One region of the Paraburkholderia sp. RL17-347-BIC-D genome, then DNA from elsewhere that is predicted to be linked to it. Evidence: riboswitches for the same ligand, from Rfam matches in the RefSeq annotation. Region 1 holds a riboswitch; each other region holds the start of a gene.

The links. Region 1 has a riboswitch for cobalamin ahead of cobA (uroporphyrinogen-III C-methyltransferase). Riboswitches for the same ligand answer to the same signal wherever they lie in the genome.
Region 2: linked by a shared signal. The riboswitch ahead of P0D96_RS25630 (CbtB domain-containing protein) and the one ahead of cobA (uroporphyrinogen-III C-methyltransferase) in region 1 are both predicted to bind cobalamin.
Region 3: linked by a shared signal. The riboswitch ahead of cobG (precorrin-3B synthase) and the one ahead of cobA (uroporphyrinogen-III C-methyltransferase) in region 1 are both predicted to bind cobalamin.
Region 4: linked by a shared signal. The riboswitch ahead of P0D96_RS43995 (TonB-dependent receptor domain-containing protein) and the one ahead of cobA (uroporphyrinogen-III C-methyltransferase) in region 1 are both predicted to bind cobalamin.

Annotation. Positions count from the first base shown of each region.
Region 1 is NZ_JARESS010000037.1:6,347-13,484, reverse strand. Features, by position in the region: gene P0D96_RS34375 (CHASE2 domain-containing protein) at 1-46, shown strand, start outside; gene P0D96_RS34370 (DUF4136 domain-containing protein) at 43-687, shown strand; gene bluB (5,6-dimethylbenzimidazole synthase) at 700-1,359, opposite strand; gene P0D96_RS34360 (cobyrinic acid a,c-diamide synthase CobB) at 1,343-2,641, opposite strand; gene cobO (cob(I)yrinic acid a,c-diamide adenosyltransferase) at 2,645-3,247, opposite strand; gene P0D96_RS34350 (cobalamin biosynthesis protein) at 3,259-3,702, opposite strand; gene cobA (uroporphyrinogen-III C-methyltransferase) at 3,699-4,472, opposite strand; cobalamin riboswitch at 4,711-4,962, opposite strand; cobalamin riboswitch at 5,030-5,310, shown strand; gene cobW (cobalamin biosynthesis protein CobW) at 5,510-6,601, shown strand; gene cobN (cobaltochelatase subunit CobN) at 6,608-7,138, shown strand, end outside.
Region 2 is NZ_JARESS010000020.1:158,575-165,712, reverse strand. Features, by position in the region: gene P0D96_RS25635 (CbtA family protein) at 724-1,464, opposite strand; gene P0D96_RS25630 (CbtB domain-containing protein) at 1,476-1,697, opposite strand; adenosylcobalamin (AdoCbl) riboswitch at 1,700-1,853, opposite strand; gene P0D96_RS25625 (histidine phosphatase family protein) at 1,942-2,529, shown strand; gene P0D96_RS25620 (hypothetical protein) at 2,548-2,988, opposite strand; gene P0D96_RS25615 (alpha/beta hydrolase) at 3,055-4,059, opposite strand; gene P0D96_RS25610 (MFS transporter) at 4,079-5,437, opposite strand; gene P0D96_RS25605 (alpha/beta hydrolase) at 5,434-6,510, opposite strand; gene P0D96_RS25600 (porin) at 6,586-7,138, opposite strand, start outside.
Region 3 is NZ_JARESS010000011.1:94,545-101,682, reverse strand. Features, by position in the region: gene metE (5-methyltetrahydropteroyltriglutamate--homocysteine S-methyltransferase) at 1-671, shown strand, start outside; gene cobM (precorrin-4 C(11)-methyltransferase) at 756-1,481, opposite strand; gene P0D96_RS17150 (cobalt-precorrin-6A reductase) at 1,528-2,250, opposite strand; gene P0D96_RS17145 (cobalt-precorrin-5B (C(1))-methyltransferase) at 2,247-3,344, opposite strand; gene cbiE (precorrin-6y C5,15-methyltransferase (decarboxylating) subunit CbiE) at 3,344-4,768, opposite strand; cobalamin riboswitch at 4,853-5,031, shown strand; gene cobG (precorrin-3B synthase) at 5,116-6,585, shown strand; gene P0D96_RS17130 (precorrin-8X methylmutase) at 6,578-7,138, shown strand, end outside.
Region 4 is NZ_JARESS010000078.1:12,099-19,236, reverse strand. Features, by position in the region: gene ilvD (dihydroxy-acid dehydratase) at 1-42, opposite strand, end outside; gene P0D96_RS44030 (LysR family transcriptional regulator) at 216-1,202, shown strand; gene lgt (prolipoprotein diacylglyceryl transferase) at 1,322-2,227, shown strand; gene P0D96_RS44020 (SIMPL domain-containing protein) at 2,336-3,067, opposite strand; gene P0D96_RS44015 (EVE domain-containing protein) at 3,255-3,713, opposite strand; RNA gene ssrS (6S RNA) at 3,821-4,002, opposite strand; gene P0D96_RS44005 (cell division protein ZapA) at 4,129-4,443, opposite strand; gene P0D96_RS44000 (ATPase) at 4,440-4,796, opposite strand; cobalamin riboswitch at 5,004-5,260, shown strand; gene P0D96_RS43995 (TonB-dependent receptor domain-containing protein) at 5,352-7,138, shown strand, end outside.

The sequences.
Region 1 (7,138 bases):
GCTTGAAGATGCGCAATCGGGCGCCTCGCTCGCGCCACGAACATGACATATGAATACGCACCCTATCGAAGCGAGAAGATGGTGAAAGCAATCCTGATCTGTGCCGCGCTGGCCGCGGCGAGTCTCACCGGATGCGCAGGTCTGAGCGCCGACGTGCATACCGCCGACGCCGCGAACGCGGCCGCCGCGCTGCAAGGCGAGCGGACTTACACGATGGCGCGCATGCCGTCGCAGGAGGCCAGCGCGGACCATCCACAATTCGAAAGCCTGTTGGTGGACGAGTTGACGAAACAGGGCTTCGTCGAAACGACGGGGCAGTCCGGACGTTATCTGCTTTCAGTGGCCTACGACACGCGCCCGGCGACGATCGGCGTCGGTGAAACAGGCTGCACGTCGGGCGACTGTGTTCGACCGCCTGAAACACCATTCTCGCTGTTCGGCGGCCCCGCGTACCAGCATGCGCTGACGCTGCGGTTTTTCGAGCGTGCGAGCGGACAGGAGGTCTACAAAGTCAGCGCGGTGAGCAGCGACCGCGATGCGGATCCGTTGCATGCCATCCCGACGCTCGTCAAAAGCGCGCTGGCCAGGTTTCCCTTCGATGCGCCGCCAGATTGGCGCGTGAAACTGCGCGCCGACGAAACTGGCGGCCTGCCGAAAGTCATGTCGGTAAAGCCGCTTCAGCCGTAACGCGCGTCGAGATCATTCCGACGCATTGCTGTCTTCCGGCCAACGGTTTTCGAACACGCAGTCGGTAAGCGGCATGCGGCTCGCCCAGCGTTCGGTTTCCAGCATCGGCTCGCTATAAAACTGGTCGACGTGGCCCAGACACAGAATCGCCACGGGCCGCGCGCCCTCGGGCATGTGCAGCAGTTGGCGAACCACGTCGACGTCGAACAGCGACACCCAGCCCATGCCGAGACCCTCGGCGCGCGCGGCCAGCCACATGTTCTGGATCGCGCACGCCACCGACGCGAGGTCCATCTCCGGCAAGGTCCGGCGGCCGAATATGTGGCGCTCGCGGCCGTCCATCAGCGCCATCACCAGCAACTCGCCGCAGTCCAGCATGCCTTCCACTTTCAGCTTCATGAACTCTTCGCGGCGTTTGCCGAGCGCATCGGCGGTGGCGAGGCGTTCGTTCTCCACCGTGTCATGCAAAGCGGTCCGAAGCGCAGGATCGGTGATCCGCGCGATTCGCCACGGCTGCATGAAGCCGACGCTCGGCGCGTGATGCGCCGCGTCGAGCAGGCGCTGCAGCACGGCGGGGTCGACCGGATCGCGCACGAAATGGCGCATGTCGCGGCGTTCGTAAATCGCGCGGTAGACGGCGTCGCGCTCGGAATCGTTAAAAGGCTTCGCCATGGAACAGGGCGGCCGTGAAGGCCGGGTTGGAGGGCCAATAAGCGTGCATGTAAGTCGCCACGACCGAGCCGGCGCGATAGACGGCCTCGCCCGGCGCGTCGCCCTGCGGCCGGGTCGCTGAACGCAGCGGCGTAAGCGACGTGTTCAGCTTCGAGTAATGAAACGTATGGCCCGTCATCGGCCCGTGCAGGCTGTCGATCTGCTGCATGCCGAGCGCGGTGAAGCGCGTTTGCATCGTTGCGTGGCCGGGCAGCAGGCCGAGCATCGATGTGGTCGCGCCGTGCGTGTCGGTGAGTTGGTCGAGCAGATAGAGCATGCCGCCGCATTCGGCGACGAGCGGCTTGCCGGAGCTCGCGTGCGCGTGAATGCTTGCGGCGCTGCGGGCGTTGCTGGCCAGCGCTTCGGCGTGCAGTTCAGGGTAGCCGCCGGGAAGGTACAAAGCGTCGGCGTGTTCCGGCAGTGCTTCGTCGGCGAGCGGCGAGAAGAAGGCGACTTGCGCGCCGAGTGCTTCCAGCAGCGCGATGTTGGCCGGATAGATGAACGAGAACGCGGCGTCGCGCGCAATCGCAATTGTCTTGCCTTCCAGCAGGCGCGGCAGGACGTCCGATAAGGGCGCGCCGAATTCGACAGGCGGTGGGAGTTCGGCGAGCGCGGTGCGGCCTAGAGTGTCAGCGGCACGATCCAGGCGCGCGTCGAGATCGTCGATTTCGTCCGCCTGATGCAAGCCGAGGTGCCGGTCGGGCAGCGCGATTTCATCGCTGGCGGCAATGTGCCCGCACCAGCGCAACTCCGGCGGTAACGCTTCTTCGAGCATCTGCGCATGCCGCGCGGAGCCGACGCGATTGGCGAGCACGCCATAAAACGGCACCTGCGGCCGGAATTGCGCGAGACCGAAGGCGACCGCGCCGAAGGTCTGCGCCATCGCCTTCGCCGAAATCACCGCGAGCACCGGCACGCCGAACGTGGTGGCGAGATCGGCGCTGCTCGGCGTGCCGTCGAACAGACCCATCACGCCTTCGATCAGGATCAGATCGGCTTCGGCGGCCGCTTGCGCGAGCAGCGTGCGGCAGGCGGCTTCGCCCACCATCCATAGATCGAGTGAGAGCACGGGCGCGCCGCTCGCGCGCGCCAGAATCATCGGATCGAGAAAGTCCGGTCCGGTCTTGAAGACGCGCACGCGTCGCCCCAGCCGCCGATGGTAGCGCGCGAGACCCGCCGTGATCGTGGTCTTGCCTTGGCCCGACGCGGGCGCGCTGATGAACAGGGCGGGGCACGCGGCCATCGCTCAGAACTCCACGCCGCGCTGCGCTTTCACGCCTTGCTCGCGATACGGATGCTTGACGATGCGCATTTCGGTGACGAGATCGGCGGCTTCGATCAACGCGTCCGGCGCGTGGCGGCCGGTCACCACCACATGCAGCATGGGCGCGCGCGCGGTCAGCACCGCGAGGACTTCGTCGAGCGGCAGGTATTCGTACTTGAGTACCGTGTTCAGCTCGTCGAGGATCACCATCTGGTAATCGCCGCTCTCGATCATGCGGCGCGCTTCGTCCCAGCCTTTGCGCGCGGTCGCGATGTCGGCGTCGCGGTTCTGCGTGTTCCAGGTGTAGCCGTCGCCCATCGTGACGAAATCGCAGTTGGCGATCGCGCCGAGAAAGTCGCGCTCCGACGTGTGCAGCGCGCCCTTGATGAACTGCACGACACCCAGGCGCATGCCGTGGCCGAGCACGCGCACGGCCATGCCGAACGCGGCGGTGGTTTTGCCTTTGCCGGTGCCGGTGTTGACGATCAGCAGGCCTTTTTCGACGGTGGCGTTGGCCTGTTTTTTCTCGTGGCCTTCGCGGCGACGCTCGGTCATGCGTTGATGCGATTCGGGATCGGTCTTCATGGCAGGTCCTGTTACTGAGTGTCGTTGTTTGGGTGTTCACTATCGGCGTGCGCGGCGCTCGAAGCAATCGCCACGGTGACGCCGGCATGGACGGTTTTGCGCACGACGAGGCGGGCTCGATCCGCATTGAGCGCGCCGGGTTCGCCGAGCCCGGCAGTCGCGGCAAGCAGCGCACACGGCTCGCAAACACCGTCCACGCCGAGATGCTCGCGCACTGCCGCCGAAGGCTCCGCCACGGGCATCGACGCGATCTGATCAAGGCTGAAGAATGTCAGCGGCAGCGCATGACGTGCGCAAAATTCGAGCAGGCCCGTTTCGTCGGCTTTGGTATCGACCGAGGCCACGCTGCGGATTTCGTCGAACGAATGCGCGCCGAGCGCGGCGCGCACCGCGGCTTCGATCTGCGCAGCCGGGCTGTGCAAACGGCAACCGATGCCGACGCTCAGCGTTTTCATTGCGTATCCGTTCCGTCTGCGGGCGGCGTTGCAGCGTCGGCCTGCGCCGCCGCGCGCTCCAAGGCTAGCGACGCCACACCGCCGATCACCACGATCGCCGGCGAGCCGAGCCCGGCGCGCGCGACGATATCGGCGAATTCGCCGAGCCGCGCGAGCGCATGGCGTTGCCCGGGACGCGTGGCCGATTCGATCGCCGCGCACGGCGTGTCGGCGCTCATGCCGGCCGCGAGCAACGCGCCGACGATATCGTTGAGCCGCCGCATGCCCATGTAGATCACGAGCGTCATGCGGGTGGCCGCGAGCGCGGCCCAGTCCGGCTCGCCGCTGCCCGCGCCGTGTCCGGTGACGAACACCACGCCCTGCGCGTGATCGCGATGCGTGACGGGAATGCCGATCGCCGCGGGCGCCGCGATTCCCGCAGTAATGCCGTTGATGACTTCCACCTCGATGCCCGCCGCGTGCAGTGCCTGCTGTTCTTCGCCGCCACGGCCGAATACGAACGGATCGCCGCCTTTCAAACGCGCGACGCTGCGCCCGGCCCGCACATGTTCGAGCAACTGCGCGACGATGCCGTCCTGCGGCGTGGATGGATGGCCGCCGCGTTTGCCGACGTAGACGACGAGCGCGTCGGCACGCGCGAACTGCAGCACCTCGGGATTCACCAGATCGTCGACCAGCACCACGTCGGCCTGCGCCAATGCACGGGTCGCCTTGATGGTCATGAGCTCGACGTCGCCGGGGCCGGCGCCGATCAGCCAGGCGCGGGTCATCGCGGCGTGCATGGCGAGCGCCATGTCGTGACAAGCGGAAAGGGGTAAAGCGCGGACGGTCGCCAGGCGGCGGACTTTGGGGTCATGCGGTACGACGGATTCAGGCACGGCGCAATGTGTGGCGCGTAGCGATTCCAGCCGGAATCCGCATACGTGGACACACTATGTCGTGCTTCAGCGCCTTCACATCCGTCCCTCGCGGATTCCGGCGGCCGGCGGCGCGATGTTGCCCTGAGGTTCGCCGCCTCCGCGTCTGGCCGGTATCCGGGCTGGCGGCCTCATGCGCTTTGCCTTCCCGTCCGCATTCGCTGGAATGTGCTGGACAGTGGCATCGAAAAAACGCATGCGCGGCGTAAGACAACTCAAGATTGCGCCGCAGGTCGCTTACCGTTGCGGGGACAGCACAGGTTGAGCGCATGGAGCGCCGCCTGTTTCCCGTTTAACTGCACACGCGAATGCATGTGCGGGCACCAAACGCGCGCATACGATAGCACATGGCGCCCCGCCCGATAAGCGCTTGCGGCTTGCGGTTCCTTGACGGCACCGGGCCGCGGGCCTACACTCGCACGCACTTTGGTGCTCGTATGCGCGCTCGTGCGCATGCAGTTAAACGGGAAACAGGGTACCCACCTGCCATGGATCGGGTCAACCTGTGCTGCCCCCGCAACGGTAAGCGAAATGTGGTGCTAAGTTCAGTTCATTAGCGCCGCGGAGCCGGCTTCGATGTCCACGCGCAAGGCCGCGTCGGCATATCACCACTGGGCGAGAAATCACTCGCCCGGGAAGGGGAAGCGGCGCTTTCGCCAGCCCGGATACCGGCCAGAATACGAAGGACGAACGCCGCGGGGATGCGGCGCTGCGTTCATGACCTCATTCCCGCTTTCTGTTTTTCTGTTGTCGCGGCAACGCCGTCGTTCGTCCCCGTGTTTTGTTATCGTCGTGGCTGGCCGGGCCTGTGCCTCGTTTTGCCCGGCGTAGGCAGATGGCCATACAGACACAGCGGCGTGCGCGTGCAACTCCTACGGATGGACCTCACGATGCAAACTCAAATGCGCAAGATCCCCGTCACCATCGTCACGGGCTTTCTCGGCAGCGGCAAGACCACGCTGCTGCGGCATATTCTTCAGCATGCGGGCGGCAAGCGCATCGCGGTGATCGTCAACGAGTTCGGCGAACTCGGCATCGACGGGGAAATCCTCAAGGGTTGCGGCATAGGTTGCGATGAAAACGGTGTCGAAACCGAAGGCCAACTGTATGAACTCGCGAACGGCTGCTTGTGCTGCACCGTGCAGGAAGAGTTTTTTCCGGTGATGGAAAAGCTCGTGGAACGCCGCGATCAGATCGATCACGTGCTGATCGAGACGTCGGGTCTCGCGTTGCCGAAGCCGCTGGTGCAGGCCTTCAACTGGCCGCAGATCAAGAACAGTTTCACCGTCGATGCCGTGGTCACCGTGGTGGACGGCCCGGCCGCCGCGAGCGGTCAGTTTGCCGACAACCCCGTCGCCGTGGATGCGCAACGCAAGGCCGATCCGAATCTCGATCACGAGTCGCCGTTGCACGAACTGTTTGAAGATCAGTTGTCCGCGGCCGATCTGGTGATTCTGAACAAGACGGATTTGCTCGACGACGCGCAGCAAAGCGCGGTTGAAGTGTTGCTCCGCGAGGAGATTCCGCCGCAAGTGAAGATCGTGCGCGCGCACATGGGGCAACTCGATCTGCACACGTTGCTGGGCCTCGAAGCGGCCTCGGAAGACACGATCCACTTGCGCCACGATCACCACGGTTCCGCCGACGACGCCGACCACCATCATGACGAATTCGACTCGGTGGTCGTGCAGGCGAATGTGTCGTCGCGCGAAGCGGTGATCGCTGCGTTGCAGCGTCTGGTCGAAACGAACACGATTTACCGCGTCAAAGGTTTCGCGGCGCTGCCGGGCGCGGTGATGCGTCTGGTGATCCAGGGCGTGGGCCGGCGCTTCGACAGCTATTTCGATCGACGCTGGCAGGCCGGCGAAAGCGGCCGGAGCCGCTTCGTGCTGATCGGCGAGGATCTCGATCAGGCCGCGTTGCAGCGCGCGTTCGACGCGGCGCTCGGCGTGCCGTCGAGCGTCGAAACGCAACAGGCGTAAGCGCTCATGCATCTGCTGCGTACCACGCCTGGCGGTTTTGTCGACGATACGCAAGGCGTGATCCGTATCGATCAGCAGCCCGCGGATATCGTGGTGCTCAGTTCCGCCGATACCACGCTGTCGCTGCTGGCGAGCGTTTTTCCGCGCCTGGGTGAGGGCTTCCCGAGCGTGCGGCTCGCGAACGTCACGTATTTGCGGCAACCGGCGTCGGTCGATTTCTATGTCGAAGACGTCTTGCAGCATGCACGCGTGGTGGTGGTCGATCACCTCGGCGGCGAGGCGTATTGGCCTTACGGCATCGAGCAGGTGGTGGCGCTCGCCGAGCGCAAGCAGCAGACGCTCGCGATGTTTTCCGGCGATCTGCAGGAAGATCCGAACCTGCTCGCGCGCAGCACCGCGAGCGCCGATCTGTGCCATCAGCTCTGGCGCTATCTGCGTGAAGGCGGCCCACAAAATGCCGAGGCGTTCCTGCGCTGTATCGCGCACCGTGTCTGCGGGTGGGGACGCGAACCGGCGCCACCGCGCGCGTTGCCTGCC
Region 2 (7,138 bases), on a different contig from region 1:
AAATTTGGGTAACTTTTTTTGAGGTATGCGAGGACGATTCTGTGCTAGGTGAGTGAAGTGCGCCACGCCGAATTTTTCAACTACGGAAAGGGCAATCCAGGTTGTCCCAAAGGTTCATGCAGTGCCCCGGAAATCACACCCAGCGATATTCTGTCCAGTCAGCGCAGAAAAAAACTCGCACGAGGCGGGCCAAGGCAGCCATGCTTGGAACGCGCAGATACGACGGGGGTTGCTGAGGGAGCTGGATAGTCCTCAGGGACAAGTGACTTTGCAGACAGAAAGGGGGAACCGGATTCGCCCGGAAGGTTCACGCGATATGGTTGCGGGTACTAGCGCTGTCGCGCGGACATTTCTGTGGGTCGCTGCTCAAGGACTTCAATCCAAGTGCGTGCCGGGTGTAACGCGTCCCTTGCTGACGTGATGAAAGAAAGTCCAGTTGAGCCACGGCTAGGCGGCAATGTGGTCAAGTACTCTCCACGACAAACTGCCGGTTCAGCATCCTCTCGCCATCTGGTTGAAAGTATTCATTTGGGCGCAGTGTCGCGCGCGCAAAGTTATCAACAGAAATTGTTCGCAAGCCTGTGGATAACCACCCCACAACCGCCCCAACTCCTTGACGCAGAACCCTTCTTGACCACTGCGCGCAAAGCACGGAGAGCGAAGTGCGAGAGCAAGACGCGGAGCGCAACCACCAAACCTGTTGCGCTCACCAAATCCAAAGCATCAAACCGACTTCACCGCCGACCTTCCCCCCACCCGCATAAACGCACTCCGCTCAACCAGCGCCCCAAACAGCAGCCCGATCGTCGCCCACATAATCGCCTGCATGCCCAGCGCCGCGACGCGGAATTTCCACAGCAGCACCGCCGGGAAAGCCTCCGGCACTTCGTTGATCGTGGGCATCGACAACTGCACCGCGGCGATGATCACGATGAACACCGCCGCCCCCACAATCGAGCCGTTCCACGCGCCAAGCTTCATAGCCGCACGGCGCCGCACCTTGAGCGAAAACACCATCGCGGCCAGCGATATCGCAATCATCAGGAAGAACAAACCCGTCCGCGTCCCAATCGTTTCAGGGTCGCCGACCGAAGGCGGGTTCGCCGGATACTTCAGATTCGGCACGACCGCCAGCGCAATGAACGCGCCAAGCGCAAGCCACGCGGACAACGCGCGCGGGCTCAATGCGCCCACTCGTCCATAGGCGTACGCGAACACCAGCGAGAACAGCCCGCCGAATGCCGCGCCGTAAGTCACCACGCCAGTCAACAGGCCGATACCCCGCTGCGTATCGCGGCTCACAATCTCGGGTTCAGCGGCCTCGCCTTTCGCGGCGTCGGCTTTTTCTTCGAACGAAATCGCCTGATTCACCTGCGGCTCGCCCACCACCCGGGCAAAGCCGAACGTGAGCAGTCCCGCGGCGATGCCTGCAAGCATCCCGCGTACCAACAATTTACCAACCATGGTCGACTCCGTTAGTGGCAGGGAAAGCCGAGCAGATGGCGGCCGTCGTGCACGAACTCATGCACGTACATGCCCGGCACCAGCGAGGTGGCGCCCTGTTCCGCACCCACGAAGTAAAGAGCGAGCAACAACAGCAAACCGCCGAACACGACCCAGGGCAACAACTCGCGCAGCGGAATCGGCGTGGGTTGAGCAACAGGCTGGTTGGCGGGATCGAAAACAGCGTCGTTCATGATGGACATCTCCTGGGGTAACGCGCCCCGATAGTCATTGCAGAGGATTGGTGCGAAGCTCAGGTCTGGCTTTCGGCTTGTGCTGCCGATTACAGTGGCGCGACCGCGCCGGGCTCTCACCGGCTTCCGCGCTTCGCAGTCCCGCTATTCTACGCGCTAAACTTCGGCACCCGGCAACGCAAAACGTACGCTTCATCCCGCTCGCGTTCGGCTTCGGGGCGCCGCTTCACAGGACATGAACAGAATGGACACTCGGCTGTTACTGATCAGCCACGCATCGACCGCCGCCCAGCGCGCAGGCCGTTTTCCTGCCGACGACCCGCTCGACGCCCGTGGCCTCGCCGAAGCCCAAGCGGCGCGCACGCGTCTCGCGACAGTGGACGACGCGGCCGCTTTCGTCAGCCCGGCCGTCTGCGCGCGCGAGACGGCAGCCGCCCTGGGCCTCGCGGCATCGGTCGACGCCGGTCTGGCGGATATGAACTACGGCGCATGGCAGGGGCGGCGGTTGGCCGACCTCGCTGCCGAAGCGCCGCAAGACCTCGCCGCATGGGCGCGCGATCCCGACGCCGCGCCGCACGGCGGCGAGTCGTTCAGTCAACTCGTGAAACGGGTAGGAGAATGGCTCGACGCGCAAAACGGCGCGAAGGATCGTGCACCCAACCATGCGCGCGACGTGATCGCCGTCACCCATGCGCCGGTGCTCCGGGCAGCGATCGTGCATGCGCTAGGGGCATCGCCCGCCGTGTTTCCGCGCATTGAAATCGCGCCGCTTTCGATAATCGAGTTGCGGCGCTCGTCGCGCGGCTGGACATGGTGGCCGGCCTCACGCTAGCCACCTTCGTGCGGCGGTTTACTTACCCGACACCACCAGACGCAGCTTGTTCGAACCGGTCGGCGTCAGCGTGATGTCGGTCCGCTTGCCCTTCGCACCCAGATAAAAGTGCTGACGTCCCGGCGAATTCTGATCGTGCGTGGCGTCCGGCAGACACGATGCGATGTCCGCCGCGACAGCTTGCAGCGCGTCTGCATTCGAACCGGCGTCGTGATGCGGCGTCCAGTTGCATTGATACGCACCGCGGCTCGCCGAACATTGCGCGTCGTCGCCATAAGGTTGCGCGACGCCCTTGCCGTCGTCCGGCGTCAATGAAGCGAGCCCGCCAGGGGTGGCCGCGACGATCCGTTTCAGCGAGGTACACGGGCTAGGCGCATCGTCGGCATATGCGCTGCCGGTCAACAAGACGCCCAGCGATGCAGCGGCAAGCGAGGTGACAAGTAATCGGGTTCTGTTCATGTCGGCGCGGTCCTTGAAGTCACTCACAGGTATTAGCGCGATAGCACGCTTCGTGCCCATGCGCACTCACAGCCCAGTAGCAAACAAAGCCGCCAGTCCTTGCGCCGAAGCAAAAATCCCCTTGGCATCGTGCCCGACACCATCGATCACATACGTCCGGTGCTTCGCCAATCCTTCCGGATGCCGCAACGTCATATAGCGCGCATAAGCCAGCCCGCGCCCGAGCCGGTGTTCCCCTTGCGCCAGCGCCGCGCATGAACGGTCGAGCGCCGGATGCTGCGGATCGCAATCCGCGCCGCCGAGCAGCACGGTGACGTCACGCTGCGCGTAACGCGCTTCGAGCGCTGCGGCAGAAGCCGCGTCGCCCGCATAGCCCGGCAAATCCTCGAGCCCATATTTCCAGCGATTGAACGACGGACACATCGCCCGATCGAACGCCGCGAATTCGCCGGACGCAACCGGCCGCATCGCATCGAAGTACACATATGACGAAGAATTCGCGACCACGTAGCGCAGCGCGATGCCGCGCGCCGCGAGCGGCGCCTCGTCGCGCGCCACCACCGCATAGCGCTGCACGACTTGTGCGCCGCCCGAGTGCCCCGCGATCACCACCTCGGCAAGCGACGCGAACTGCTCGCGCGAAGCAAGCGTATGCAGAATGGCGTCGAGCACATCGAACGAACTGATCGGCGCGGGACCCTCCGCGTTCTCCCCGCCCATCCAGCTCGTCCAGTCCCAATGCAACGTGGACGGCGGCACCTCGTGCGCCTCGACATCCGCCGTCGCGAGAAACTGCGGCACGATCAGCAGCGTATCGGCCGCACTGCCGCCGGCGAGCGCGCAGGAACGCTGCGCGAGTTCGAAATACGTGTCGCCGTTGCGCAGGCGGCCATGAATCAGAATCACGGCGCGTTGGACTTCGCGCGTCGGCGCTAGCCAGTCGCCGTTCGAAAACACGGGCACGGTGCCGCTGCCGGCTTGCGTCGTGACGCTCAGATGCCGGCTTGCGACGACCGTGACCGGATGCTCATTCGGCGCGCGTTCGTCGTCTGTGATGAAAGGCTGGGTCATGCAATAGGCTCGTGGTTGATCAATGGGTGGCGGGCCTCGCCGCCGCGCCGCCCGACATGCGTCCGGCGCGCGTGAAGTACACCATCGCGAGCGACACGAAGCCGGCAAAAATCAGGTAGAAGGCGGGCGTGAGACTGCTGCCGGTCACGCGCGTCAAGCCGGTGATGGTGAGCGGTGCCATGCCGCCGAACAGCGTCACCGCGATGTTGTACGAGAGCGCCACACCCGCCGAACGGCTGCGCACCGGGAACAATGTTGCGAGCATGCCGGGATGCGCACCGGACATTGCGGCGAGGAACACCGTGGCGATCATCTGCGCGATGAACAGATGCCCCGGCGTCGGATTCGTCACGACGAAGTGATACAGCGGATACACGCAGACCATCCACGCGATCACGATCGGATAGAACAACCGGTACGCGTCATAACGATCGGCGAGCTTGCCCGACAGCGGAAACAGAAACAGATTCAACACGCCGGACACGAACGCGCCGAGCAACGCGGTGGAGAGCGGCAAATGCAATTGCCGTTCGACATACACCGACAGATACGAGTGCCACACATAATTGGTCGCCGCCCCGATGATGATCACGCCCATCGCGCAGATCGCCGCATCGCCGTTGTCGCGGAAGAACTGGCGGATCGTGACGCGCGGCGGTTTGTCCTTGTGATCGAGCAGCCGCTCGAACTCCGGCGATTCGGCCACGCGATGCCGGATGTAGAAGCCAAACGGCCCGGCCAACGCGCCGAACAGAAACGGCAGTCGCCAGCCCCACGCCACCAGTTGCTCATGGGTGAGTTGCGTGGTCAGCAGATAGCCGACCCCGGACGACAGCAGCAACGCGAACGCCTGCGCCGACATATTGAAGCTGCCGTAAAACATCTTCTTGTGCGGCGGCGCATACTCGACCAGCATCGCCGATGCCGTCGCGAACTGTCCGCCCACGGAGAGCCCTTGCAACAGGCGCGCGAGCACCACCAGCAGCGGCGCCGCGATGCCAATGCGCGCATAGCCCGGCGTGAGACCCATCAGCAGCGTGCTGGCCGCCATCGAAATGATCAGCAGCGAAAGCGCTTTGCGGCGCCCCGCGCGGTCCGCGTAGATGCCGAGCAGAATGCCGCCGATCGGCCGCACGATGAAACCGACGGCGAACGTGGCGAGCGTCAGCATGATCGACACGAATCCACTGCCGCCGGGAAAGAACACTTGCGCGATGATCTTCGCGAAGTAGCCGTAGATCAGAAAGTCGAACCACTCTAAGCCGTTACCGAGGACGGAGGCGAAGATCGCGCGCCGCACCATCGACGGACTCAGGCCGTTCGACGTGTCGGCTTCGGACGCGGTACCGTCGCGTTGATTGAAGGTCGCTTCGCTCATTGCTCGCATCCCGGAGTGTCGAACATCGCCGCCAGCGCGCACACCGACGTCAGCATGCGCGCGCCGTTGTGCCCCACGCCCGGCACGATATGAAAGCGCTGCTTCAAACCGTCCGGATGACGCGACTGGATATACCGGTAGTACGCCTCGGCGCGCGCGACGCGTTGCGGCCCTTGCGCTTCGGCGGCGCAGGTTCTGTCGAGCGCGCTTTGCTGCGGATCGTCATCCGCGCCGCCGACGAGGTAGTCGATCCGGCGCGCCGCATAGGTCGCTTCGAGTTGCGCGGGTGTTCGGTCGTCGAGATAGGGCGGCCGGTTGTCCATGCCGTATTTCCATTGATTGAAGTCGGGACATTGCGCGGCATCGAACGGCGCGGCAATGCCTTGCGCGTTGGGCCGTTGCGCATCGAAATAGGCATACGTGGACGGACTCGCCACCACGTAACGCACGTCGATGCCCTCGCCGGTCAGCGCGGCGATGTTGCGCGCCGCGACGGCGTAGCGCTGCACGACTTGCCCGCCGCCCGAATGCCCGGCGAACACCACGTGCCGCAGATTGGGAAACAGCTTGCGATCGGCAAGACGCGCGACGATCGCGTCGAGCACCTCGTAGGAACTGATCGGCAGCGGCGCGCGCGCCGCTTCGCCGCCCATCCAGGCGTCGCCGGTCCAGCGCAGCAGATCGGCCGGTTCGTCATGCACGCGCGTGTCTAGCGTGGCGAGGAATTGCGGCGCGATCAACAGCGTGGCGTCGGGGTCCGCGTGCGCGGCATCGCGAGCATTCTGCGCGGTGCGAAAGTACACGTCCGCGTTGCGCAGCTTGCCATGAATCACGATCACCGCGCGCGACACTTGCGGCTGCGCGACGTTCCAATCCTTCGACAGATACAGCGGAAATTCCGCGTGCCCTTGCGGCGTGTCGAGCGTGAAGCGCGTATCCGAGATCGTCGCCACCGGCTTCAGATGCGGCTCGTAAGCATGGACCGCGAGCGCGGGTTGCGCGAGCGTCGCTAGCAGGGCAGCGACGGTTGACGCACACAGCACCCCAATACGTCGTGAAAGATTGAAAGTCATGCAGCTTGCTCCTGATCGCCGTGTACTGTCTTGAACGCGGCGCATCGTCGAATCCGTCGTTGAAAAACAGAGTATTCAGAATCGATGGCGAATGCCGAGCGTCACGCCGGTCTGGTTCGGACCAAACGCGGTGTCGCTCGTCAAACCGACGGGTGTGTACTGGTCGTTAGCGTAGTGCGTGGACGCGGCATACGCGACCGTTGCGTACACATCGGTTCGCTTCGACAGAATATAGTCCGCGCCCAGCACGCCCATCAACGAGTTCGACACGTTGTCCGCCTTGTTGCTCTGGTAGTACGCGGCGACCGTCAGGCGGAAAGCCGGCGCGATCAGATAGCGCACGCCGCCGAACCACAATGCCGACGACACCGACTTGCCCTTGGTCGGGTTAAACAAATAGTGCTCATAGCCGCCCATCAGCGTGACGTCGCCGAGCAGCTCGCGCGCCGAGGCGCTCCAGTTGCGCGACTTGGTCCACATGCCGGTCGAGTTGATCGCGCCGTTGCGGTAGTCGTAGGCCACCGCGGCGGCAAAGCTGCCCATGTCGTAATCGAGCGCGCCGCCGTAGGCCGCGCTGCTCTGAAACGAATCCGCGGAGCCGCCGAAGCTGTAATCCGCCGTCGCCGTC
Region 3 (7,138 bases), on a different contig from region 1:
CGCTCACGCAGCGTCTGATGAAAGGCATGCTGACCGGCCCGGTGACGATGCTGCAATGGTCGTTCGTGCGTGACGACCAGCCGCGCTCGAGCACCGCACTGCAACTCGCGCTCGCGATCCGCGACGAGGTCGTGGATCTGGAAAAGGCCGGCATTCGCATCATCCAGATCGACGAACCGGCTTTCCGCGAAGGCTTGCCGTTGCGTCGAGCCGATTGGGCCGCCTATCTGGAATGGGCCACGCGTGTGTTCCGCATTTCCGCAGCGGGCGTCGCCGATCAAACGCAGATTCATACGCATATGTGCTATTCGGAGTTCAACGACATACTGCCGTCGATAGCCGCGATGGATGCCGACGTGATCACCATCGAAACCTCGCGCTCGGCGATGGAACTGCTCGACGGCTTCGGCGCCTTCGCGTATCCGAACGAAATCGGCCCGGGTGTCTACGATATCCACTCGCCGCGCGTGCCGGACGCGCAAGCCATGCAACGTCTGCTGGAACGCGCGTGCGAAGTGATTCCGGCCGAACGCCTGTGGGTCAATCCGGATTGCGGGCTGAAGACGCGCGGCTGGCCGGAAACGGAAGCGGCGCTGACGAATATGGTTCGGGCCGCCAAGGCATTGCGTGCGAAGCTGGCGGCGAGGCAGCCGGATGCATTGACGGCTTAAGAGGATCAGCCGTTGATCTGGCGTTGGTCGCCCATCCGTGCGTTGTTTCGTGTCGCGCGGATGGGTTTTTTCACGTAGACAGGTTCAGTCTTTCGCGTACAGCGTCGAGTCCGCGAAGCCTTCCGCGGCGAGCACCTGTCCGACCAGAATCAACGCGGTCCGCTCGATGGATGTCGACTGCACCTTGCTGACGATGTCGTCGAGCGTGCCGGTGATCTTCTCCTCGTCCGGCCAGCTCGCGCGATAGATCACCGCGATCGGACATGCGCCGCCGTAATGCGGCCGCAATTCGTCGACGATGCGTGCAAGGTGCCGCACGCCGAGGTGAATCGCCATCGTCGCGCGATGGCGGGCGAGGTCGGCCAGTTGTTCGCCTTCGGGCATGCTGGTTTTGCTTGCGAAGCGCGTGAGGATCAGCGTCTGCGAAACGTCGGGCAGCGTGAGTTCGCAACCGAGCGCCGCCGCGCTTGCCGCCGTAGCGGTGACACCCGGCACGATCTCGTAGGGAATCTTCAGTTCGCGCAGTCTGCGGATCTGTTCGCCGATCGCGCCGTACAAGGACGGATCGCCGGAATGCACGCGCGCCACATCCTGGCCTTTGGCATGCGCGGCCGCGAGCAACGCGATGATCTGATCGAGGTCGAGCTCGGCGGTGTTGACGACCTGCTGCGCCGCGTGACCTTCGAGCACCGCGGCCGGCACGAGCGAACCCGCGTACAGGATCACCGGACAGCTGCGCACGAGGCGCTGCCCTTTTACCGTGATCAGTTCCGGGTCGCCGGGACCCGCACCGATAAAAAACACCGTCATTCACTACTCCATGATTCGTTGAGGCCGCATGGCATGCATGCACGATTCAGGCTGCGGCTTGCAGCGCGTCGAGCAGACCTGAAACGCTTTCGAATTCCCGCTCCGCCGCCGGTAACTCGGGACGGCGCAGCATCACGACTGGCAAACCGCGTTCACGCGCGACTTCGAGTTTCGCCTCGGTTGCGTTGCCGCCGCTGTTTTTACTGACGACCACGTCGAATGCTTGCAGCGCGAACAACGCGCGCTCGCCTTCGGGCGTGAACGGACCGCGCGCCGCGAGTATCCGCGCACGCGGCGTGTCTGCGTGTGCTTCGAGACAACGCACGATCCAGAACTGATGCGGGGGAATCTCGTCGAGATGCGCGAGCGGCTCGCGGCCGAGCGTGAAGAGCGGCTTTCTGAACGGCGCGAGCGCATCCGTGAGCTCGTTCCAGTTGCCGACCATGCGCCAGTCGTCGCCGGCTTGCGGCTGCCAGGCCGGGCGGCGTAGCGCCCAATATGGCACGCGCATGGCGCGGCTCGCCTGCGCCGCATTTGCGCTAATTTGCGCGGCATAGGGATGTGTCGCGTCGATCACGAGACCAATGCCTTCGCTTTCGATGTAGCGTGCCATGCCTTCGCTGCCGCCGAAGCCGCCCACGCGCACCGTGCACGCCAGATCGTCCGGCACCTTGCCGAGGCCGGCGAGACTATACACGTGCTCAGCGCCGAGTTGCCGCGCGATCCGCAGCGCGTCGCCGGTACCGCCGAGTAGCAGAATCCGCTTCATTGCGCGGCTCCGATCAGCTTGCCCTGGCGATCGATCGCGAACATTTCGACGTTGACCTGCGGCGGCACGATCTCGCGCGCCACCGCCAGCGCATGCCGGCAGACGATATCGCCGAGCGGCACCTGCTGCGCGCGCGCCAGCGCAACCGCCTGCTGACTTGTGTTGGCCGCACGGATCGCAGCCTGAAGCGCGTCGTCGGCACCCTGTTCGGCGGCCCATTGCGCGAGCCGTTCGAGGTCGATGCTCGAATTGCGGCTATGCAGGTCGAGATGCCCCGCCGCCAGCTTGCTGAGCTTGCCGAAGCCGCCGCACACGCTCAGGCGCTCGACGGGCGCGCGCTTCATATGCTTGAGCACCGCGCCGACGAAGTCGCCCATTTCGATCAATGCGATATCCGGCAGGCCGTAATGCGCGCGCATTGCGTCCTCGCTCGCGTTGCCGGTGCAGGCGGCGAGATGCGTGTAGCCGTTCGCGCGCGCGACGTCGATGCCCTGATGGATCGACGCGATATACGCCGAGCACGAGAAGGGCCGCACGATACCGGTGGTGCCGAGGATCGACAACCCGCCGAGAATGCCGAGGCGCGGGTTCATCGTTTTCAGCGCGAGCGCTTCGCCGCCTTCCACGCCGATCGTCACTTCGAAGCCGCCGCCATACGCATGCTCCGCTGCGAGTTCGGCGAGATGCTCGGTCATCATTCTGCGCGGCACCGGGTTGATGGCGGGTTCGCCGACCGGCAGCGTCAATCCCGCGCGCGTCACCGTGCCGACGCCCGGCCCCGCGCGAAATATCACGCCCGGTTCGGCGACGAGGCGCACGCGAGCGAAGACGACCGCGCCGTGCGTGACGTCGGGATCGTCGCCGGCGTCCTTGACGGTGCCGGCTTCGGCGCCGCCGCTGCCGTTGTCGATCAGGCGGCAGAACACCAGCGGCATTGGCACATGCTGGCCCTTCGGCAACACGATCTCGGCGACCTCGCTGACGACACCCGCGAGCAACAGACGCGCCGCCGCCAGCGACGTCGCGGTGGCGCAACTGCCGGTCGTGTAGCCGCTACGCAGCGGCGCGGGGTGTTCGGGCGTTTCTTCGCGCATCAGGGTTTTTGCGGTAAGTCGGTGTTGGTGGTGCTTGTGCCTTTCGTAGCTTTCGCTTCGTTCGTGACACTCGTGGAGCTCACGGCGTTCGTGGCACTCTTGGCGTTCGCGTCGTTCTTGGCGTTCGTGCCGGTCTTAACGTTGGTAGCGTTCGTGAAACTCTCGGCAGTCGCGGCGTCAATCGCGTTAGCGGTTCCAGCGGCGTTCACGTCCCCGCCCCCGACCGGCTTCGTCGCCTCCAACAGCGTAATCGGCAACGCCTGCCGCCACGTATCGAAACCGCCGAGCGGTTGCGCATCCGCCAACGCGATCCGCGTCAACGTCCCGCCATGCCGCTCGCGCCATGCCGCCAACGCCGCCTCGCCTTGCAACGTGACCGCATTGGCGACCAACCGGCCGCCTTCGCGCAGACTGGCCCAGCAAGCCTCCAGCACGCCCGGCGCCGTCACGCCGCCGCCGATGAACACGGCGTCCGGCACCGGCAACCCCTGCAGCGCTTCAGGTGCGCGGCCCGCCACGAGTTGCAGGCCCGGCACACCCAGCGCATCGCGATTGTGTTCGATAAAGCGTTGCCGCTCCGCGTGTCCTTCAATCGCGATCGCGCGGCAGGTGGCATGCGCGCGCATCCATTCGATGCCGATCGAGCCGCTGCCCGCGCCCACGTCCCACAGCAATTCGCCCGGCGTCGGCGCGAGGCGCGCGAGCGTGATCGCGCGCACGTCACGCTTGGTCAACTGGCCGTCGTGGCGAAAGGCGTCGTCGGGCAAACCGCAGGTCAGCGGCAGACGCGGCGCGCCTTCAGTGGCACGGCAGTCGAGCGCGATCAGGTTCAGCGCGGCCACCTCGCCCGCGGACCACTGATCCGCGCGGCCGTCGATGCGCCGTTCCAACTCGCCGCCCAGGTGTTCCAGCACGCTCATGCGTGTCGCCCCGAAACCGCGTGCATTCAGTAGTTCTGCGAGCGCCGCGGGCGTGCGGCCGTCCGCGCTCAGCACGAACACGCGCGCGCCGTCGTGCAGATGCGCGTTCAGCGTGGACAACGGCCGGCCCACCAGCGACACCGTCGCGATGTCCTGCAACGGCCAGCCGAGGCGCGCGGCCGCGAGCGACAACGACGAGGGCGCGGGCAGCACCCGCAACTCCCCCGCCGGCAATTGCCGCGCGAGCGTCGCGCCGACGCCGAACAGCATCGGGTCGCCGCTCGCCAGCACGCACACGGCGCCACCGCGCTCGGCGAGCAGCGGTGCGAGATCGAACGGACGCGGCCACGCGGCACGGCGCGCAGTGAGGCGCGCGGGCAGCATCGCCAGATGGCGTTCGCCGCCGTACACCACTGATGCTTCCAGCAAAGCACGCCGCGCGGGCCTTCCCAAACCGGCGAAGCCGTCGTCGCCTATGCCCACCACCGTCAGCCACGCCGGCATGCATCCATCCTCGTTCTGTGTCTTCAAATAATGCGCTGTGCCACGCCGATCAAAGCGTCCAGCCTCGTTGTGCTGTTCGAAAAAAGGCATAATACAGCCGCCGGTGCCCTTCGGGGCCGAAGAGGGAACACAGTGCCGCTGTGGCTGCCCCCGCAACTGTATGCAGCGAGTCCGCCTGCGCTCCACGCCACTGGTTCGACCGGGAAGGCCGCGGCGGACCACGACCTGCCAGCCAGGAGACCTGCCGGCGAGACTGTTCGTGCCAGCCAACATCGGGCGGGGTGTACCGATGCCGTAGCAATGCCCGCCTCGCGGCTTGCTCGGGCCGTCGCGCGACGCTAAACCCGGTGTCCGTCTTGAATCAAGCTTCGCCTTTCACCGTTTTATCCGACGCGGCTCTCACGCTGCGGCCCTCGGCGTGTCCGGGGCTGCTGCGCATCGTCGCCGCGCGCGACGGCGGGATTTGCCGGATCAAGTTGCCCGGCGGTGAATTGAGCGCGGCGCAGGCTCGGGCGGTCGCGCAGGCCAGCGCACGGTACGCGGCCGGGGTGATCGAGCTGACCAATCGGGCGAATGTGCAGGTGCGTGGGGTGAAGCGCGGTGACGAGGCGGCGTTGATTGCGGCTTTGGTCGATGCGGGTCTCGGGCCGATGCCGGCGACCGGCGCGGGGAACGCTGCGGACGCACTCGCCGCAGCCGCAGCCGACGACGTGCGCAACGTAATGATCAGCCCCGCTGCCGGACGCGATCCGTTCGCCCTGTTCGACACGCGCCCGCTAAGCGCCGAGTTGCTCACGATGCTGCAAAGCGAAGCGCGTTTCGCGGCGCTATCGCCGAAATTCGCGCTGCTGCTGGACGGCGGCGAGCGGCTCGCGAGAGTGGATCATCCGCACGATGTGTGGCTGGCGGCATCGCAAGAGGCGGATGGCGTGCGGTTCGTGTTCGGGTTGGCGGGTTGTCCGCCTGTTAGCGAGTCTGCTGGCTTTTTAGCACACAGCGAGCGCATCGCGCCGGACAAGCCCCGCGCAGACGGCACAGGCGCATTAGCCGCGATACTTCCTTCGCAAGTCACCGCACTAGTCCGCGCGCTGCTCCTCACATTCCTCGACCTCGCTTCCGCCGACGCCACGCGCATGCGCCATCTGCTAGCCGCGCATTCCGTCAATGCTGTACTGCGTCACGCTCAGCGATATCTCGACTTCCCACTGACGCAAAACGCGAAGCTGGCCAAGTGGCATCGCGTTGCACCGGCCGACGCCAGCCTCCGCCTCGGCGCCCACGCTCAACGCGTGGCCGAAACCTGGCACGTCGGCGGCCAGCCGTCGCTCGGACGCCTCGACGCCGACACCCTTAACGGCCTCGCGACACTTTCGCAACAGCACGGCAACGGCACGCTTCGCCTAACACCCTGGCAAAGCGTGCTGCTACCCGACATCGCCACGCACGCCGTCCCGACAGTGCTGTCCGGTCTGAACACGCTCGGTCTCGCCTGCGATTCCGCGCAAGCCATCACGCGCCTGATCGCGTGCGCCGGATCGAGCGGCTGCGTGAAGGGCCTCGCCGACACCAAGTCCGACGCGCTGCGCCTCGCGGCCCGCCTGCCTGCGGACGTCGACGTGCATCTGAGCGGCTGCTCGCGCTCGTGCGCCGCCGCGCATTGCGCACCGTACACGCTGCTCGGAGCCGCGCCCGGCCTCTATGACCTTTATCGACGCGACGGCCAGCCCGGTTTCGGCCAGTGCGTCGCGCGCCAACTGACGATCGGCCAGGCCGCCGACATGCTCGAACGCCTCGCCCGGAGTGACACCGATGCTTGATTACATTCGCGACGGTCAGGAGATCTATCGCCAATCCTTCGCGACGATTCGCGCGGAGGCCGACTTGTCGCGCATTCCCGCCGACCTCGAGAAACTCGCGGTGCGCGTGATCCACGCGTGCGGCATGGTCGACGTGATCGACGATCTGCAATCGTCCGCAGGCGCGGGCGCAGCGGGCCGCGCGGCGCTCGCGCAAGGCGCGCCGATCCTGTGCGATGCCGGCATGGTCGCGCAAGGCATCACGCGTGCGCGGCTGCCGGCGCACAACGAAGTCATCTGTACGCTCGCGCATCCGGACGTGCCGTCGCTCGCACGCGAACTCGGCAATACACGCTCGGCGGCGGCGCTCGAATTGTGGCGGCCACATCTGGCGGGCAGCGTCGTGGTGATCGGCAATGCGCCGACCGCCCTCTTTCATCTGCTCGATATGCTCGACGCCGGTGCGCCCAAACCCGCGCTGATTCTCGGCTTTCCAGTGGGTTTTGTCGGCGCGGCCGAATCCAAAGCCATGCTCGCGGACGACAGCCGCGGCGTGCCCTACGTGGTGGTGCAT
Region 4 (7,138 bases), on a different contig from region 1:
CACGCCTTGCGTGATGTTCTTCGAACGACGGTTGTATGCCATGGGAACTCCAGTCTGTTTTGTTTTGATCCGCGCTGCGGGTTCTTGCCTCGCCGGCGTGGGCTGCCGGCGGCATCCGTCCAGTGTAGTCCGACGCGTCGCGCAAGGATGCAGTTTTGCGATGCGCGTGTCCAATGTATTATTCGGGCTTCATTAGGTCGTAAAATGTATCAATCATGCTGCCTGCCATTCCCGATCTGCGCCAGTTGCGCTATTTCGCTACCGTCGCCGAAGAAAAGCATTTCGGACGCGCGGCCGTGCGCCTGTCCATGACGCAGCCGCCGTTGTCGCAAGCCATCCGGGCGCTGGAAGAGACGCTCGGCGTCGAATTGTTCGCGCGCACCAAGCGTTCGGTCGAACTCACGTCGGTGGGCGCCGATCTGTTGCCCGAGGTGCAGCGTCTGCTGGCGAGCGCCGAGAGCCTGCGGCCGCTCGCGCAGAGCCTCGCGCGCGGCGAGGCGGGCGTGTTGTCGCTGGCTTTCGTTTCCACCGCGGACTACGGCCTGCTGCCGCTGTTGCTGCGCGATTTCGGCGCGCGCCATCCGCGTGTGCGGCTGGAATTGACCGAAGCCACCAGCGACGTGCAGGTGGACGAACTGGTGGCCGGGCGCATCGACGCGGGTCTCGTGATTGCGCCGCTGCCGCCCCGCCACGCCACCCAGCTCTCGTGGCTGCCGATCGCGCGCGAGCCGCTGGTGATCGCCATGTCGACGGACATGGCAGCGCGCGTGGCGAGCGCCACTGGCGACGATGCCGACCCGCGCGCCGAATGGCTGGACACGCCGATCAGCCTGCGCGACGTCGCCGATGCACCGCTCGTGGTCTTCCCAAGACGTCTGGCGCCAGGCTTTTATGACATCATTATGGATTGCTATGGCGTGGCGGGCCTCGCGCCCCGGGTCGGCCAGGAAGCGATCCAGATGCAAACGATCGTAAGCCTCGTGTCGGCCGGCATGGGTGTCGCACTGGTGCCGCAATCGTTGCGTAATCTGCGCCGCACCGGCGTCGTGTACCGGCCGCTTTCCGAGTCGGTGCCCGCGATCGAGACGGGCCTCGTCTGGCGGACCGCGGAGGTGAGCCCGGTACTGGCGGGCTTCATCGACATCGTGCGGGGGCATGCGTCGACCGTCGAAGCGCAGCCGTCCGCCGCGCCGCGCATTTAGACGTGTCCTCGCGAACGCATTGCCGGCCGGACCGTCCAATGCATGCACCGCAAGGTGCGGGCAGCGCCGCCCACCCAGATAAAACCTGCTTCTGAACCTGAACTGCCCATAACAACACGATGCTCATTCACCCCAATTTCGACCCCGTTGCCATTCATCTGGGGCCGCTCGCAGTGCGCTGGTATGGACTGATGTACCTCGTCGCGTTCATCGCGGCGATCGTCGTCGGCCGGCTGCGGCTGCGTTTGCCGTACGTCGCCGCGCAAGGCTGGACCGCCAAAGATATCGACGACATGCTGTTTTACGGCGTGCTGGGCACGATTCTCGGCGGCCGGCTCGGCTACGTGCTGTTCTACAAGGCGAGCTTTTATTTCGCGCATCCGCTCGACATCTTCAAGGTGTGGGAAGGCGGCATGTCGTTTCACGGCGGCTTTCTCGGCGTGACGTTTGCCATGGTGCTGTTCGCGTACCAGCGCAAACGCTCGTGGCTGCAAGTTACCGACTTCGTCGCGCCGATGGTGCCCACCGGCCTCGCGGCAGGGCGCCTCGGCAACTTCATCAATGGCGAGTTGTGGGGCCGCGTGACCGATCCGTCGGCGCCGTGGGCCATGCTGTTTCCGGGCGCCGCGCCCGACGACGCCGCGTGGCTCACCGCGCATCCGCAATTGGCCGCGCAATGGCATCTGAACGAAGTGTTCGCGCAATATCACATGCTGCCGCGCCATCCGTCGGAGCTGTATGAAATCGCGCTGGAAGGCGTCGCGCTGTTCTTCGTGCTGTTCTTCTTCTCGCGCAAACCGAAGCCGATGGGCGCGATTTCCGCCGTGTTTCTGATCGGCTACGGCCTCGCGCGCTTCACGGTCGAATTCGCGCGTGAGCCGGACGATTTCCTCGGTCTGCTGGCCATGGGGCTTTCCATGGGCCAATGGCTGTCGCTGCCGATGATCCTCGCCGGTATCGCCATGCTGGTGTGGTCTTATCGCCGCGCGCGCCGTGAACCGGCGCAGGCGGTCAGTGCGAGTTGATCTGACTGACCGCTACGTTTTATCGTAGCCAATGAGAAAAAGCCACGGCATGCCGTGGCTTTTTCTCTTGCTGCGTCAAAGCACCGCTGCAAGCAGTAAAAAAACGCGTTACTTCATCTGCACCGAGCCCGACACATTCACAGTGACCGTCGACGTGCCGCCTTCGATCGGCACCGGCGCCGAAGCCTTCGCGTCGGCGCCCATGGCGCGTGCGCTCATCATCATCATCGGACGCGGCATCACGCCGTTGTGGCCGACGTTGACCTCGCGAATCGAATAACCGCTGTAGCCGAACGCCTGCGCGGATGAAGCGGCCTGTTCGCGGAACGACTTGATCGCTTCGCCGGTGAGCTTCTGCTCGGCCGCGCGCTGCGCTTCAGGCGAGAGCGAGAACTGCACGTTGCCGACCTGCATGATCGATGCCATTTGACCCGCGAGTTTCGACACCGCGGCGAAGTCGTGCGATTCGAGCACGATCTCCGTGCGGCCGCGCCATGCGGAAATGCGCCCGTCACGGTCGGTGGACGGATAGATCGAGAACGAACCCGTGCGTGCCGTTACGCTGTTCACACCCTTGGCCTTTTGCAGCGCCGAATCGGCGCGCTGGTTCAGCGTTGCCGTGAGCGCCGACGGATCGCTCGCTTCCTGCTCGTAGAACAGCGTGATATCGACGACGTCTTGCGGCACTTCCGCGCTGGCCTGCGCGTTGAGCGACAGCACGCCGGCCGGCTGATACTGCATGACGCCTTGCGCGCGTGCGCCGGCCGGCGTCAGTGCGAGCGCGGCAGGCGCGGCGCAGACGAGAGCGAAAGCGAGTGCACGTGCGGTGTTTTTCGTCATTGTTGGACTCCTTGCTTGAACAGGTTGTGCACGATCGGGGCAAGCGCCGCGCAATGGCACGGCGTTTGCGAGTCCCGTTTTTGAGTCCGTTAGGCGCTTGTAACCTGAGCTTGGTTCCCCGGTTTGACGTTGCTTTAACGTTTGCGTGTGCATGAATACGCGTCGCGCATCCATCAGGCATGCAAGCTCAAGCGAGCCGCTTGGTAATGAAGCGCCATTCGGCTTCGGTCACCGGCGTGATCGACAGGCGGTTGCCTTTGGCGAGCACGCGCATGTCCTTGAGTTCGTCATGCTCGCGCAGCGCGGCGAGCGGAATCAGCGGGATCTTCTTCTTGAACACCACATCGACGAGCACCCAGCGCGGCGTTTCCTGCGACGACTTCGCGTCGTAGTAGGGACTCTTCTTATCGAACTGCGTGGGGTCCGGATACGCGGTGGACGATACCTCGGCGATTCCCGCGATGCCGGGCTCGGGACAGCTCGAGTGATAGAACAGCACACCGTCGCCGACCTGCATCATGTCGCGCATGAAATTGCGCGCCTGATAGTTGCGCACGCCGGTCCACGGCAACGTGCGATGCGGTGCGTTGGCGAGATGATCGATGCTTGCTTCGTCCGGTTCGGACTTCATTAGCCAGTAGCGCATGAATCGAATTGAACGTTAAGGGGTTGAAGATGCGGAGAAAATCGGCGTACAAAAAACAGCGCCCAAAGAAAAACGGCACCGAACCGAAGTCCGATGCCGTTCTAAATAAGGTCCCCGCCTTAGCCGCTAGGCCGGCATCCTGAACCGGGGGTTCAGAATTGGTCGCAGTTAGCAACACTTCGGGTACATCAGACAGAGTGACGCGCACACCCGTGCTACAAATTTCCGCAACCGTGCACATGGCATTGGTTCAAGGAATATATGACCTTGGCGAACCAGGCAGGGAAGCTAAACCGATGAAGCTGAACTACCGATTGAACTCAAACGTTTGCTGAATCTTGCACGCCTTGTGCTCACGCACTCCGTTTGAATCCGCCGCCGATCTCAGGACCGGCAGCACGATAACACACGACCCTTACTGCATGCTGTACTGCTCAATCACAGTACCCAGCTGTTCGTTCATTTGATGCATTGTACGCCGGATTTCTTCAGCGGGAAATGCTTCTCCGTGTCTCACGCTCGATTGCAGTCTAAGCAGTTCCGATGCCAGCGACAGCGCAGCCATGACAGCAATGCGATCCGTGCCGCGCACGTTGCTGTTATTGCGGATCTTCGACATTTCGGCGTCGACGCGTGCGACCGCTTCGAGCAGCGCCGCTTCCGTTTCCGGCGAGCAGGCGAGGCGATAGGGCACGCCGAGGATCGATACTTCGATCTGCTTGGTGGTCATGCATTTTCTCCGTGGCGGGTCACGTCGCTCTCAGCTTCGACTTCGTGCTGAGCCGGCTCGAGCAGATCGAGCTGGTTGTCCGGCTCGCTGTTCGCGCGGGCACGCGGCAGCTTCTCGAGAATCGCATTCAGGCGCACCTGTGCGTCGTCGATCTTCGCCGATAGCGCGTCGCGTTCCGCCTGCAGCGCGTTACGTTCCTCGCGCAGCATTGCAAGTTCCGTGCGCGTGGCTTCGACTTCGGCGCGCGATTGGGCGAGCTGCTCTTCGAGCGCGAGTCGCGCTTCATTGTGGCGTTGGCTGATCGCAATCAGCTTGCCGATATTCTGTGAAAGTGTTTCGAGTTCGGTGAGCATGTGCTGCGTCCTCTAAAGACATCGCATTTTAGCGCGGAATGTCGCAGGTTCCGACAATTGTCTCGTTTCGAGACGTAACAACATCGCTTTGTGCAGGCTTTTATCGACCATATGATGAAAAAGTACTCACGCGTCGGACAATAGCCTGCACTTAACAGAACAGATGGCCCACGGTCCCGGCATTATTGACGGACCCCGAGGCCGCTCCTAAACTTGCCGCACTCTGGTGCCCGCGTGCGCTTTTCAACGGCGCGCGCAGTTAAACGGGAAGCAGGGCGCGCCGTTCACGTGAACGCGCCAACCTGCGCTGCCCCCGCAACGGTAAGCGACAGCATTCGTCATGCAAGTCGATTCTGATCGCGTGTTGGAAGTTCAACTCGCGAGTGTGCCACTGCGCGTCACGCGTGGGAAGGCGGAATCGATGTGTCGCCAGCCCGGATACCGGCCAGAGGGAGAGGCACGTCACGCGCGAAAATGTTAAATACGCGGGCGCCTCGTTACGCATCGGCCTGCGGGGAAGCGGGCCGCGCACGCTATCCACAGGACTTTCATCCCATGCTGTCCCCCTTCGCCCGCGCGGCGTTGCTCGCCTTCGCGGGCCTGCCGATCGTCGTGCCTGCGCAAGCTGCTCCTTCATCTTCTTCTTCGTCCTCGGCGGCGGATTCATCGGCCGCCGTGCCGTCTTCGGCGGTGCTGTCGCCCGTGGTGGTGACCGCGGAGCGCGGGCCGCAAGCACTCGCCGATGCGATCCCGCAGACGTCGCTGTTCGATCAGCAGGATATCGCCGACACCACCGCGACCGATTTGCCCGGCCTCCTGCAACTCGCTCCCGGCGCGCAAATCTCACGTACAGGTGGCCCTGGTTCGACCACCAGCCTCTATTTGCGCGGCGCGTCGTCGACGCAATCGCTGCTGCTGATCGACGGCGTGCGGGTCGATTCGGTGAGCCTGGGTGCGCCGCAACTCGCGCAGATTCCGCTCGACCAGATCGATCACGTCGAGGTGGTGAACGGCAACGTGTCGGCGTTGTACGGCTCGGGCGCGATTGGCGGCGTGGTGCAGGTATTCACGAAAGAGGGCGGTGACCACCCGCCGCGTTTCAATTTTTCGCTGGGCTACGGCAGCTATCACACGCAGACGCAGCAGGCCGGCGTGAACGGCGCATTGGATAAAGACGGCAACACGACCTTCAGCATCTCGCTCGCGCGGTCGAAAGACGACGGCTTCTCGTCGCTCAATCCACGCGAGGCGCCCAACGCCAATCCGAATGCGAACGGCTATCTGAACGAGAGCATCTCGGCTTCGCTGCGCCACAAGTTCAACGACAAATGGGATGCCGGCGCCAGCTACTTCCAGTCGAACGGCAACAACAGCTACGACAATGCGTACGGCGTGCCGACCGATCTGAACAACCTGTACAGCAAAGTGCGCCAGGTCTCGGTGTTCGCGAACGGCAGGCTGACCGACTGGTGGACGACGCACTTCATCGTCGCCGAAGGTGACGACCGCAGCGTGTCGAATACCAACGGCGTGTACAACGGCCGCTTCGATACCGACAATCGCCAGTACACATGGCAGAACGATTTCGCGCTGGCCGCGCAGCAGAAGTTGCAGGTCGGCTATGAGCATCTCGATCAGAGCCTCGATTCGGATACGTTCGCGGCGCCCGACCGGCATGTGGATTCAGGTTTCGTCGGCTATACGGGGCGCTTCGGGCGCAATCAGATTCAGGCCAACGTGCGGCGCGACCAGTATTCCGATTTCGGCGGAGCGAACAGTTACTATCTCGGCTATGGCTTCGACATCACCGGCCATTGGAAGGTGACCGCAAGCTATTCGGATTCGTTTCGCGCGCCCAGCTTCGACGATCTGTACTATCCGTTCAGCGGCAATCCGTCGATCCAGCCGGAGCGCAGCCATTCGATCGAAGCCGCGCTGCACTACGCATCGAATGCGCTCGGCGTGATGCGCCTGACCGCATTCCAGACGCGCTACGCGAATCTGATTAGCTACGAGCAGGTGACGCCCGGTATCTATCTGGCACAGAACGTCGGCCATGCAAAGGTGCAGGGGCTCGAAGGATCGTGGAGCGGCCATGTCGGCAAGACGGATGTGCGCGCGTCGGTGACGCTGCAAAATCCCGTCGACCTCGACAACGATGCCGACCTCGTGCGGCGTGCGCGGCGCTTCGGGGCGCTGACGGTGAACCGCAGCATCGCCGCGTGGCGCGTCGGCGGCGAGTGGATCGTGAGCGGCCCGAGCAATGACAGCAGCGGCAAACTGGGCGGCTATGGCGTGGTGAATCTGTCGGCGCGCTACAACATCACGAAAGCATGGTACGT